One region of the Pantoea sp. X-Soil-YNGN-844 genome, then DNA from elsewhere that is predicted to be linked to it. Evidence: predicted binding sites of a transcription regulator. Region 1 holds the regulator's gene; the other holds the start of a gene.
The links. Region 1 encodes PurR, which represses purine synthesis genes. Its sites were predicted from a motif close to CANGCAAACGTTTGCNTG; they were not measured.
Positions count from the first base shown of each region.

Region 2: the regulator PurR is predicted to act here: its motif matches at 2,522-2,539, upstream of purL (phosphoribosylformylglycinamidine synthase).

Region 1 is NZ_AP036007.1:1,822,191-1,826,775, reverse strand. It holds gene AC6I8C_RS08480 (C40 family peptidase) at 8-817, shown strand; gene cydH (cytochrome bd-I oxidase subunit CydH) at 864-953, opposite strand; gene purR (HTH-type transcriptional repressor PurR) at 1,235-2,260, shown strand; gene punR (DNA-binding transcriptional activator PunR) at 2,257-3,162, opposite strand; gene punC (purine nucleoside transporter PunC) at 3,270-4,472, shown strand.
Region 2 is NZ_AP036007.1:3,080,247-3,084,831, reverse strand. It holds gene yfhb (phosphatidylglycerophosphatase C) at 1-349, shown strand, start outside; gene tadA (tRNA adenosine(34) deaminase TadA) at 413-904, shown strand; gene mltF (membrane-bound lytic murein transglycosylase MltF) at 901-2,358, opposite strand; gene purL (phosphoribosylformylglycinamidine synthase) at 2,626-4,585, shown strand, end outside.

The sequences.
Region 1 (4,585 bases):
ATGGACTATGCGTTTAATCATTACGCTTTTTATGCTGGCCTTTGCGCAACTGTTTTTCAACATCGCCGCTGCGTCGCCTCACGCGCCGGTGAACGTCAGTACGCATAAAGCAGAGAAAAAGAGTGCGCGCGACGATGAACGCCGCAAGCGTCGCCCGGTAAAAACGGTGACAAAAAAAACTCGTCTCAGCCCTGATCAAAAACTTAAAACGAAAAAACAGAAAAAAGTCGAACTCACTGCTAAACAGACGCCTGCTAAGAAGACCTCGCTCAAAACCGCCCGTATCAGCAAAAGCAAAGAAAAAAACAAAGAGAAGAAACGCTATGGGCATCAGCGCCAGCTGAAAACCGCTGAGGTCACCACCCGCGAGCCAGGCACGATTAAAATGAGCAAATCCCACCGCCAGCGCTATCAGAAGGCGCGTGAGACCGCAATGACCAAGCTGATGGGGCAGTTGGGTAAACCCTATCAGTGGGGCGGCACTTCTCCACATACAGGTTTCGATTGCAGCGGTCTGGTCTGGTATGCCTATAAAGACCTGGTGAAGTTTAAGATCCCGCGTACCGCTAATGAAATGTATCACCTGCGAGACGCCGCGCCGATCAAGCGTGAGTCGCTGGAGAAAGGCGATCTGGTCTTCTTCCGTATTAATGGCCGCGGCACGGCAGACCACGTCGGCGTTTACCTGGGCGATGGCAAGTTTATTCAGTCGCCGCGTACCGGCAAAGATATTCAGATCAGTGCATTAGGGGAAGATTACTGGCAGCGCCACTATATTGGTGCCCGTCGGGTGATGACGCCGAAAACCATTCGCTGAGCAGCAGTATAGTCCGAAAGAAGCCGGGATAATCCCGGCTTTTTTATTAGTGCAGAATGGCAGTAAAACTAAAGGCCACAATCATCAGCAGACAGCCGATAGTGGTCATCAAAGCCAGTTTCAAATCGGTACTCATTGCTTGCTCCTTAGTCACACACTTTGCAGGGATATGGCATTTTCCCACAGGGTCCGGTAAAAATCTCGTTTTATCCGTTCAGCCTTGTTAGAATCCCGCCTTTGTTGCGCAACGCGCGCATCCCTGATTCCGTTTGCGCATCTTTTCAGGCGTTTTTTCTCCGCCAGTCGCCTGTTTACCGGCCAGAAAAGCCGCATTTTTGCGGAAAAAACCCTGAGCAGACGCAAACGTTTAACATTACGCTTATCATAGAGTTAGGTAAGCACTGGAGTCCGATTTTCATGGCAACAATTAAAGATGTGGCGAAACGCGCTGGCGTCTCAACGACCACCGTTTCGCACGTCATCAATAAAACACGCTTTGTCGCTGAAGAGACACGCGAGGCGGTCTGGCAGGCAATTAAGGAACTGCACTACTCGCCAAGTGCGGTGGCGCGCAGCCTGAAAGTAAACCACACCAAAACGTTGGGCCTGCTTGCCACCTCCAGCGAAGCGCCCTATTTCGCTGAAATTATTGAAGCGGTTGAAAACCACTGTTTTGATAAAGGCTATACGCTGATTCTGGGTAATGCGCATAACGACCTGCAAAAACAGCGCGCCTACCTCAGCATGATGGCGCAGAAGCGCGTCGATGGCCTGCTGGTGATGTGCTCTGAGTATCCGGACGATCTGCTGCAGATGCTGGAAGAGAACCGCAATATCCCGATGGTGGTGATGGACTGGGGTGAATCGCGCGCCGACTTTACCGATACGGTTCTCGATAACGCCTTCCAGGGCGGCTATCTGGCGGGACGTTATCTGATTGAACGCGGACACCGTGATATTGGTGCTATCCCCGGTCAGATGGAGCGTAACACCGGCGGCGGACGCCATGCCGGTTTCCTGAAGGCACTGGAAGAAGCGGGTATTCAGCCGCGTGCCGAGTGGATTGTACAGGGTGACTTTGAGCCGGAATCGGGCTATCAGGCGATGCAGCAGATCCTGTCGCAGAAGCAGCGTCCGACGGCGGTGTTCTGTGGCGGTGACATCATGGCGATGGGCGCGATTTGCGCCGCCGACGAGATGGGTTTGCGCGTCCCACAGGATATTTCGGTGATCGGCTATGACAATGTGCGCAACGCCCGTTATTTCGCACCGGCCCTGACCACAGTGCATCAGCCTAAAGCCCAGTTGGGTGAGAAAGCGCTGGAAATGCTTCTGGACCGCATTACCAGTAAGCGCGAAGTGTCACAAACGATTGAGGTCCATCCCACGCTGATTGAGCGCCGTTCCGTGGCCGATGGCCCGTTCCGCGACTATCGCCGTTAATGCTCGCTTAACCACTCCTGATTAAGAGTTTGCGCATCACCCAGATAGCTGAGCAACCAGCCTGTCGCCGGTGATGCGCGATCCTCAGCCCAGCTGACGCAACAGGGGCTATCCGGAAATGCCACCGGCAGCGTCAGTTCGACCAGCTCGCCGCTGTCGAGCAGTGGTCTGGCCAGATGACCCGGCACCATCGCCACACATAAGCCTGCCTGCACGCATTCCAGTCCGGTTTGCCACTCCGGCACCACCAGCCTGCGCTGGTTATCCAGCGTCCATGTCATACGACGCGGCAGTGCGCGTGATGTATCTTCCAGCACCAGTGACGGCCAGCTACGCAGCGTATCATCATCGATCTGGCTCGCCTGCGTCAGAGGATGCTCGGGCGCGACCACGCAACGCCAGTTGAGCATACCCATATCGCGAAATGCAAACCGTCCGCCTACCGGAATCGCCTGAGTGGCCCCAATCGCAACTTCCACCCGACCGTCGGCCAGCGCATCCCAGACGCCGTTAAAAACTTCATAGCTGATGATCAGTTCCATATCGGGAAAGTGGCGATAGAAGTCTTTAACCAGCTGCCGGGTGCGCTGAGGTTTTGCGATACGGTCAACGGCAATGCTGAGCTGCCCCCGCCAGCCGTTGGCCAGTTGCTGACACTGCCGCCGGGTGGCAAGCATTTTTTTGATGACGCTGCGCCCTTCCCGGACAAAATGTTCGCCTGCTGGCGTCAGCACTACTTCGCGATGCTGGCGTTCGAACAGTGGCACTGCCAGCCAGTTCTCCAGCTGACGCACCGTGTAGCTGATAGCAGAGGGCACCCGATGTAACTCCTGCGCGGCGGCGCTGAAACTGCCCCCGCGGGCAACCGCGTCAACGACCTCTAATGCATATTCTGACCACATAATCTGCCTTCAAAAATTTTAACAGCAACCGGCAAATATTACCGTTTCACAGCGGCAAACGCACCTTTTACACTCTGCCGCGTTTATCCTGCAAAAATGAGAATGAGATGCTGTCGAATAAAGGATTTATGCCCTATCTTGCCCTGCTGAGCATGCTCGGCTTTTTAGCCACTGACATGTATCTGCCCGCCTTTGGTGCGATGCAGCAAACGTTTAATACCTCGCCGGGCCTGATCAGCGCCAGTATGAGTCTCTTCCTGGCGGGCTTCGCCTGTGGTCAGCTCTTCTGGGGACCGCTTTCCGATCGCATTGGCCGCAAACCGGTGCTGCTGGCCGGACTGGCCATGTTTGGCGTCGGCTGTGCGGGCATGCTGTGGGTGAATGATATCACTCTGATGCTGGCGCTGCGCTTTGTGCAGGCGATTGGCGTCTGTGCTGCGGCCGTGAGCTGGCAGGCGCTGGTGGTGGATCGCTATCCTGCCGCGCGCGCCAACAAAGTCTTTGCCACGATTATGCCGCTGGTTGCGCTCTCGCCGGCGCTGGCACCGTTGCTGGGTGCCTGGCTCATCGGCCATTTCCACTGGCGTTCGATTTTCCTGGTGCTGACCCTGATTGCGGTGGCGTTGATTCTGACCACGCTGCGTCTGCCCACCGTGCGCAAGGCTGCGGGAGAAAAAGGTGCGCAGCCGGGCTTTTTCACGCTGCTTAAATCACGAGTCTACAGCGGCAACGTGCTGATCTACTCCGCCTGCTCCGCCAGCTTCTTTGCCTGGCTGACCGGATCGCCCTTTATTCTGGCGGATCTGGGTCTGTCGCCCGCTGATATCGGTCTGAGTTATGTGCCCCAGACGCTCGCCTTTTTAATTGGCGGCTTCGGCTGTCGCACCCTGCTCAACCGCTTTAACGGCGCACAGTTGCTGCCCTGGCTGCTGGCCGTCTACAGCCTGAGCATTCTGGCGCTGTTTGCTGTTGCGCTTGCTGGCAGCAGCACGCTGGTGAGCCTGATGGTGCCGTTCTGTGGGATGGCGCTGGCTAACGGCGCGATTTATCCAATAGTGGTTTCCAGTGCACTGACGCCCTTCCCGCATGCCACCGGTAAAGCGGCCGCATTGCAGAACACCTTACAGCTAGGACTCTGCTTCGCTGCAAGCCTGGCAGTCTCTGCCGGATTAACGCATGCACTGTTTACCACTACGCTGATGATGACGGTGACGATTCTGCTGGCGCTGGTGGGTTACGCCACACAGCGTACCGCAAGCGCACAAACTGTTGTTGCCTCCGCGCAACCTGCCTGCCAGGATAATCACTGACACACTGACTTTTTCGTTAGCCTCCTAACAATAAGTCATTGAATATTGACCCGCGTGAGAATATACTCATCCGGGTCAACAAATCTGTAATAAATCAACAATATAATAACGTA
Region 2 (4,585 bases), 1.3 Mb from region 1:
CTTTCCGGTGGTACAGCAGCGCCTGACGGATTACCTCGGCAGTGATGACGCTGACGTCTGGCTGATCACCGGATCGCCACAGTCGCTGGTAGAGCAGGTCTATTACGACTCCGCGTTTCTGCCACGCGTGAAGCTGATTGCCAGTCAGATGCGGCGCGGCTGGGGCGGGCGTGTGCTGGCGATGCGCTGCCTCGGTCATGAGAAAGTGGCCCAGCTTGAAGAGAAAATCGGCACGCCGTTACAGCTCTACAGTGGCTACAGCGACAGCAAACAGGACAACCCGTTACTGTTCTTCTGTCAGCATCGCTGGCGTGTAACCCCGGCGGGTGAACTGCAACAGCTGGAATAAGTTTCGACACGCTCGCAGAGATCGCTATAATGCGCCGCTTTTCAGTCGCCCGGAGTGGTCAGCGTGAAACAACAAGATGAATACTGGATGCGCCACGCGCTTAGCCTGGCGCGCCGCGCCTGGGAGCAGGGCGAAGTGCCGGTGGGAGCCGTGCTGGTTCAGAACGACCGGGTGATTGGGGAAGGCTGGAACCGGCCCATCGGCCAGCACGATCCGACCGCGCATGCAGAGATCATGGCGCTGCGGCAGGGCGGTAAAATACTGGAAAATTACCGCCTGCTGGATACAACGCTTTACGTTACGCTGGAGCCGTGTGTGATGTGCGCTGGTGCCATGGTTCACAGCCGTATTAGCCGACTGGTCTACGGTGCGCACGATATTAAAAGTGGGGCGGCGGGATCGCTGCTGGATGTACTGGGCCATCCTGGCATGAATCATCAGGTTGAACTGCATAGCGGCGTGCTGGCTGAAGAGTGTGCCGCCATGCTGAGCGACTTCTTCCGTATGCGTCGCGAGCAGAAAAAAGCGCTGCGTCAGGCGCAACGCCAGGGTTAGTTCATGGCGATCTTCGGTTCGACCGCCGGGTAGCCCTTCGCCAGTTCGGCCTGGGCTTCAGCCTGCCGCGCCAGACGCTTCTCCTGCTCCTGCAGATAACCCACCAGGCTTATCTGATACTTGCGGATATTCTCTACGTAGTTATAGGCTTCATGCCCACGGGCATAGCCATAAGCTGTCTGAGTGTAGTAGCGCTTCTGGCTTAACATGGGCAGACGTAGCTTCACATCCGCCCAGCTGTCCGGATTACCGCCCTGGCGTGCCGTCAGCTTGCGGACGTCAAGCATATGGGCATAACCCATGTTATAAGCCGCCAGCGCAAACCAGATGCGCTCATCTTCCGGGATGGTCTGCGGCACCTTCGCCATCATATCCTGCAGATACTGACTGCCGCCGCGAATGCTCTGTTCGGGATCGGTTCGATCGCCCACATCCAGGCTATCAGCGGTGTTACGCGTCAGCATCATCATGCCGCGCACGCCGGTCGGTGAGGTAGCCTGCGGGTTCCAGTGCGACTCCTGATAAGAGATCGCTGCCAGCAGCCGCCAGTCGATGCTGGTGGCATACTTCTCAAACAGCGGCTTGATGTCGGGCAGCGTATTGTCGATGGCGCGCAGGAATGTGCGGGTATCAACATAGTCAAAGGTGCCGACGTGACCGAGGTATTTCTCCTCCAGCCGCGCCATCGCGCCTTCTTCGCCCATACCATTAAAGAAGTCGAGCATTGCTGCATTCAGACTGTCGTCATCGCTGTGCCGCACATACCAGGTCACCGGCTCTTCATCGGTAACATCGAACGCCACCGCCAGCTGCGGATAGATGCGCTGCAGCAGGGCGATGGTCACCGAGTCACCAATGGTGTAGTCGAGCTTGCCGTCGGCGACCGCTTCCAGCAGGGCTTTAGGACTCTGATCGGTGGAGATCGCCCAGTCCAGATCGGGGAACTGATTGGAACGCGCGCTCTTCAGCGTGGACAGATAGGCCGATCCGGACGCAACCGTCAGCCGCCCCTTTAAGTCACCGAGGTTTTTAGGGCGTGGCTTATCCACGCGATAGACCAGCTGTTGTGAAACGTTGTAGTAACCTGGCCCGGTCTGATAGCGCGTCAGGCGTTCATTGTTGTAGTTCAGGCCAGCGGCCAGCAAATCGGCTTTACCCTCGTCAAGGTCATCAAACAGATCGCTCAGGTTAGGACGAACCGTCACCTTCAGTTTGACGCCAAGATAATCGGCGAAGCGTTTTGCCAGCTCATAATCCATACCGGCCGGTAACTGGTTAACTGTGTAGTACGTTAATGGGGAGTTGATGGTACTGACCCGCAGGACTCCCCGTGATTTAATCTGTGAAATCCTGTCCTGCCCACCCCCATACCAGGGAATGGATGGCCACAGCGCTAACGCTAACAGCACGGCAACCAGACCGATAAACAGATAATTAAATTTTAGGCGTTTCAAATAGTTATCTCTCGCTGGCTCTAAGGCCTCTGTCTTTTAAAGGCAGTATTTATCTTCTTTGAACTCCCAGAGCGAGGGGCATTTTGCGCAACAAAATCACACTGAGCAACTTTTATAGCAGCTTTTGCGCAAAATTCAGGCAAATCCGGGTTGCCAAAAATTGTGCGCAAACGGTTTCGTCGCGAGGTCGCTTTCTCTATAATACGCCCCGTTTTCCCTGTTGCGCCCAATCAAGCGTCGCCCGGCGCCCTGACGAGAGACTTATTAATGGAAATTCTGCGTGGTTCGCCCGCCCTGTCGGCATTTCGTGTAAACAAACTGCTGACCCGCTTTCAGGACGCTCATCTGCCGGTGAGTGATATTTACGCTGAGTACATCCATTTTGCTGATGTCAGTACGCCTTTAACCGCTGACGAACAGAGCCGCCTGCAACGCCTGCTGAAGTATGGTCCCTCTCTCGCTGAACATGCCCCGCAGGGACGTCTGCTGCTGGTGACGCCACGTCCCGGCACCATTTCGCCCTGGTCATCCAAAGCCACCGACATTGCTCATAACTGCGGCCTGCCGCAGGTACGCCGTCTGGAACGCGGTCTGGCTTTTTATGTGCAGGCTCTGCAACTGACAGAAGCGCAGTGGCAGACGCTGGGTACATTTCTGCACGATAGGATGATGGAGACGGTCTATAGCGATCTGGCGCAGGCTGAGCAGCTGTTTGCGCACCATACGCCGCAGCCGGTGAAGAGCGTCGATCTGCTGGGTGAGGGCCGTCAGGCGCTGGTTCAGGCAAATATCTCGCTGGGTCTGGCGCTGGCAGACGATGAAATTGACTACCTGGTGGCGGCATTTACCGCGCTGGGCCGCAATCCCAACGACATTGAACTCTATATGTTTGCGCAGGCGAACTCTGAGCACTGTCGTCACAAGATTTTCAACGCCGACTGGATTATCGACGGCGAGAAACAGCCGAAGTCGCTGTTTAAGATGATCAAAAACACCATGGAGCAGACGCCGGACTTCGTGCTCTCTGCTTATAAAGATAACGCCGCCGTGATGGAAGGGTCAGAGGTTGGCCGCTTCTTTGCTGACGCCGGCGAGAGCGAATACCGCTGGCATCAGGAAGCTGCCCATATCCTGATGAAGGTGGAAACGCATAACCATCCAACGGCCATCTCGCCGTGGCCTGGTGCCGCGACCGGTTCCGGTGGTGAGATCCGTGATGAAGGCGCAACCGGACGCGGCTCCAAGCCCAAAGCGGGCCTGGTTGGATTCTCGGTTTCTAACCTGCGCATTCCGGGCTTTGAACAGCCGTGGGAAGAAGACTTCGGCAAACCGGCGCGCATCGTCAGCGCACTGGAAATCATGACCGACGGGCCCCTGGGCGGCGCTGCGTTTAACAATGAATTTGGTCGTCCGGCACTGAATGGCTATTTCCGTACCTATGAAGAGCAGGTCACCAGCCACAACGGCACCGAGCTGCGCGGCTATCACAAGCCGATTATGCTGGCGGGCGGCATCGGTAACATCCGTGCCGATCACGTGCAGAAAGGCGAAATCACCGTCGGCGCGAAGCTGGTGGTGCTGGGTGGACCGGCTATGAACATCGGCCTGGGCGGCGGCGCGGCATCATCCATGGCCTCGGGCCAGTCGGATGCCGATCTCGACTTCGCCTCGGTTCAGCGTGATAACCCGGAAATGGAACGCCGTTGCCAGGAAGTGATCGACCGCTGCTGGCAGCTGGGCGATGAGAACCCGATTCTGTTTATTCACGACGTAGGCGCGGGCGGCCTTTCCAACGCCATGCCGGAGCTGGTCAGCGATGGTGGCCGCGGTGGCCGGTTTAACCTGCGTGACATCCTGAGTGACGAGCCAGGCATGAGCCCGCTGGAAGTCTGGTGTAACGAATCACAGGAACGTTATGTGATGGCCGTCGCGCCCGATCAGCTCGCACAGTTTGAGGCGATATGCCAGCGCGAACGTGCTCCGTTCGCGGTGATTGGTGAAGCGACCGAAGAACTGCACCTGAGCCTGGAAGATAGCCATTTCGATAATAAGCCAATCGACATGCCGCTTGACGTGCTGCTGGGCAAAACGCCGAAGATGACGCGTGATGTGGTGACACAGCAGGCACAGGGTACCGAACTGCAGCGCGACGGCATTACGCTGGTCGATGCGGTGAATCGCGTGCTGCATCTGCCTGCCGTAGCGGAGAAAACCTTCCTGATCACCA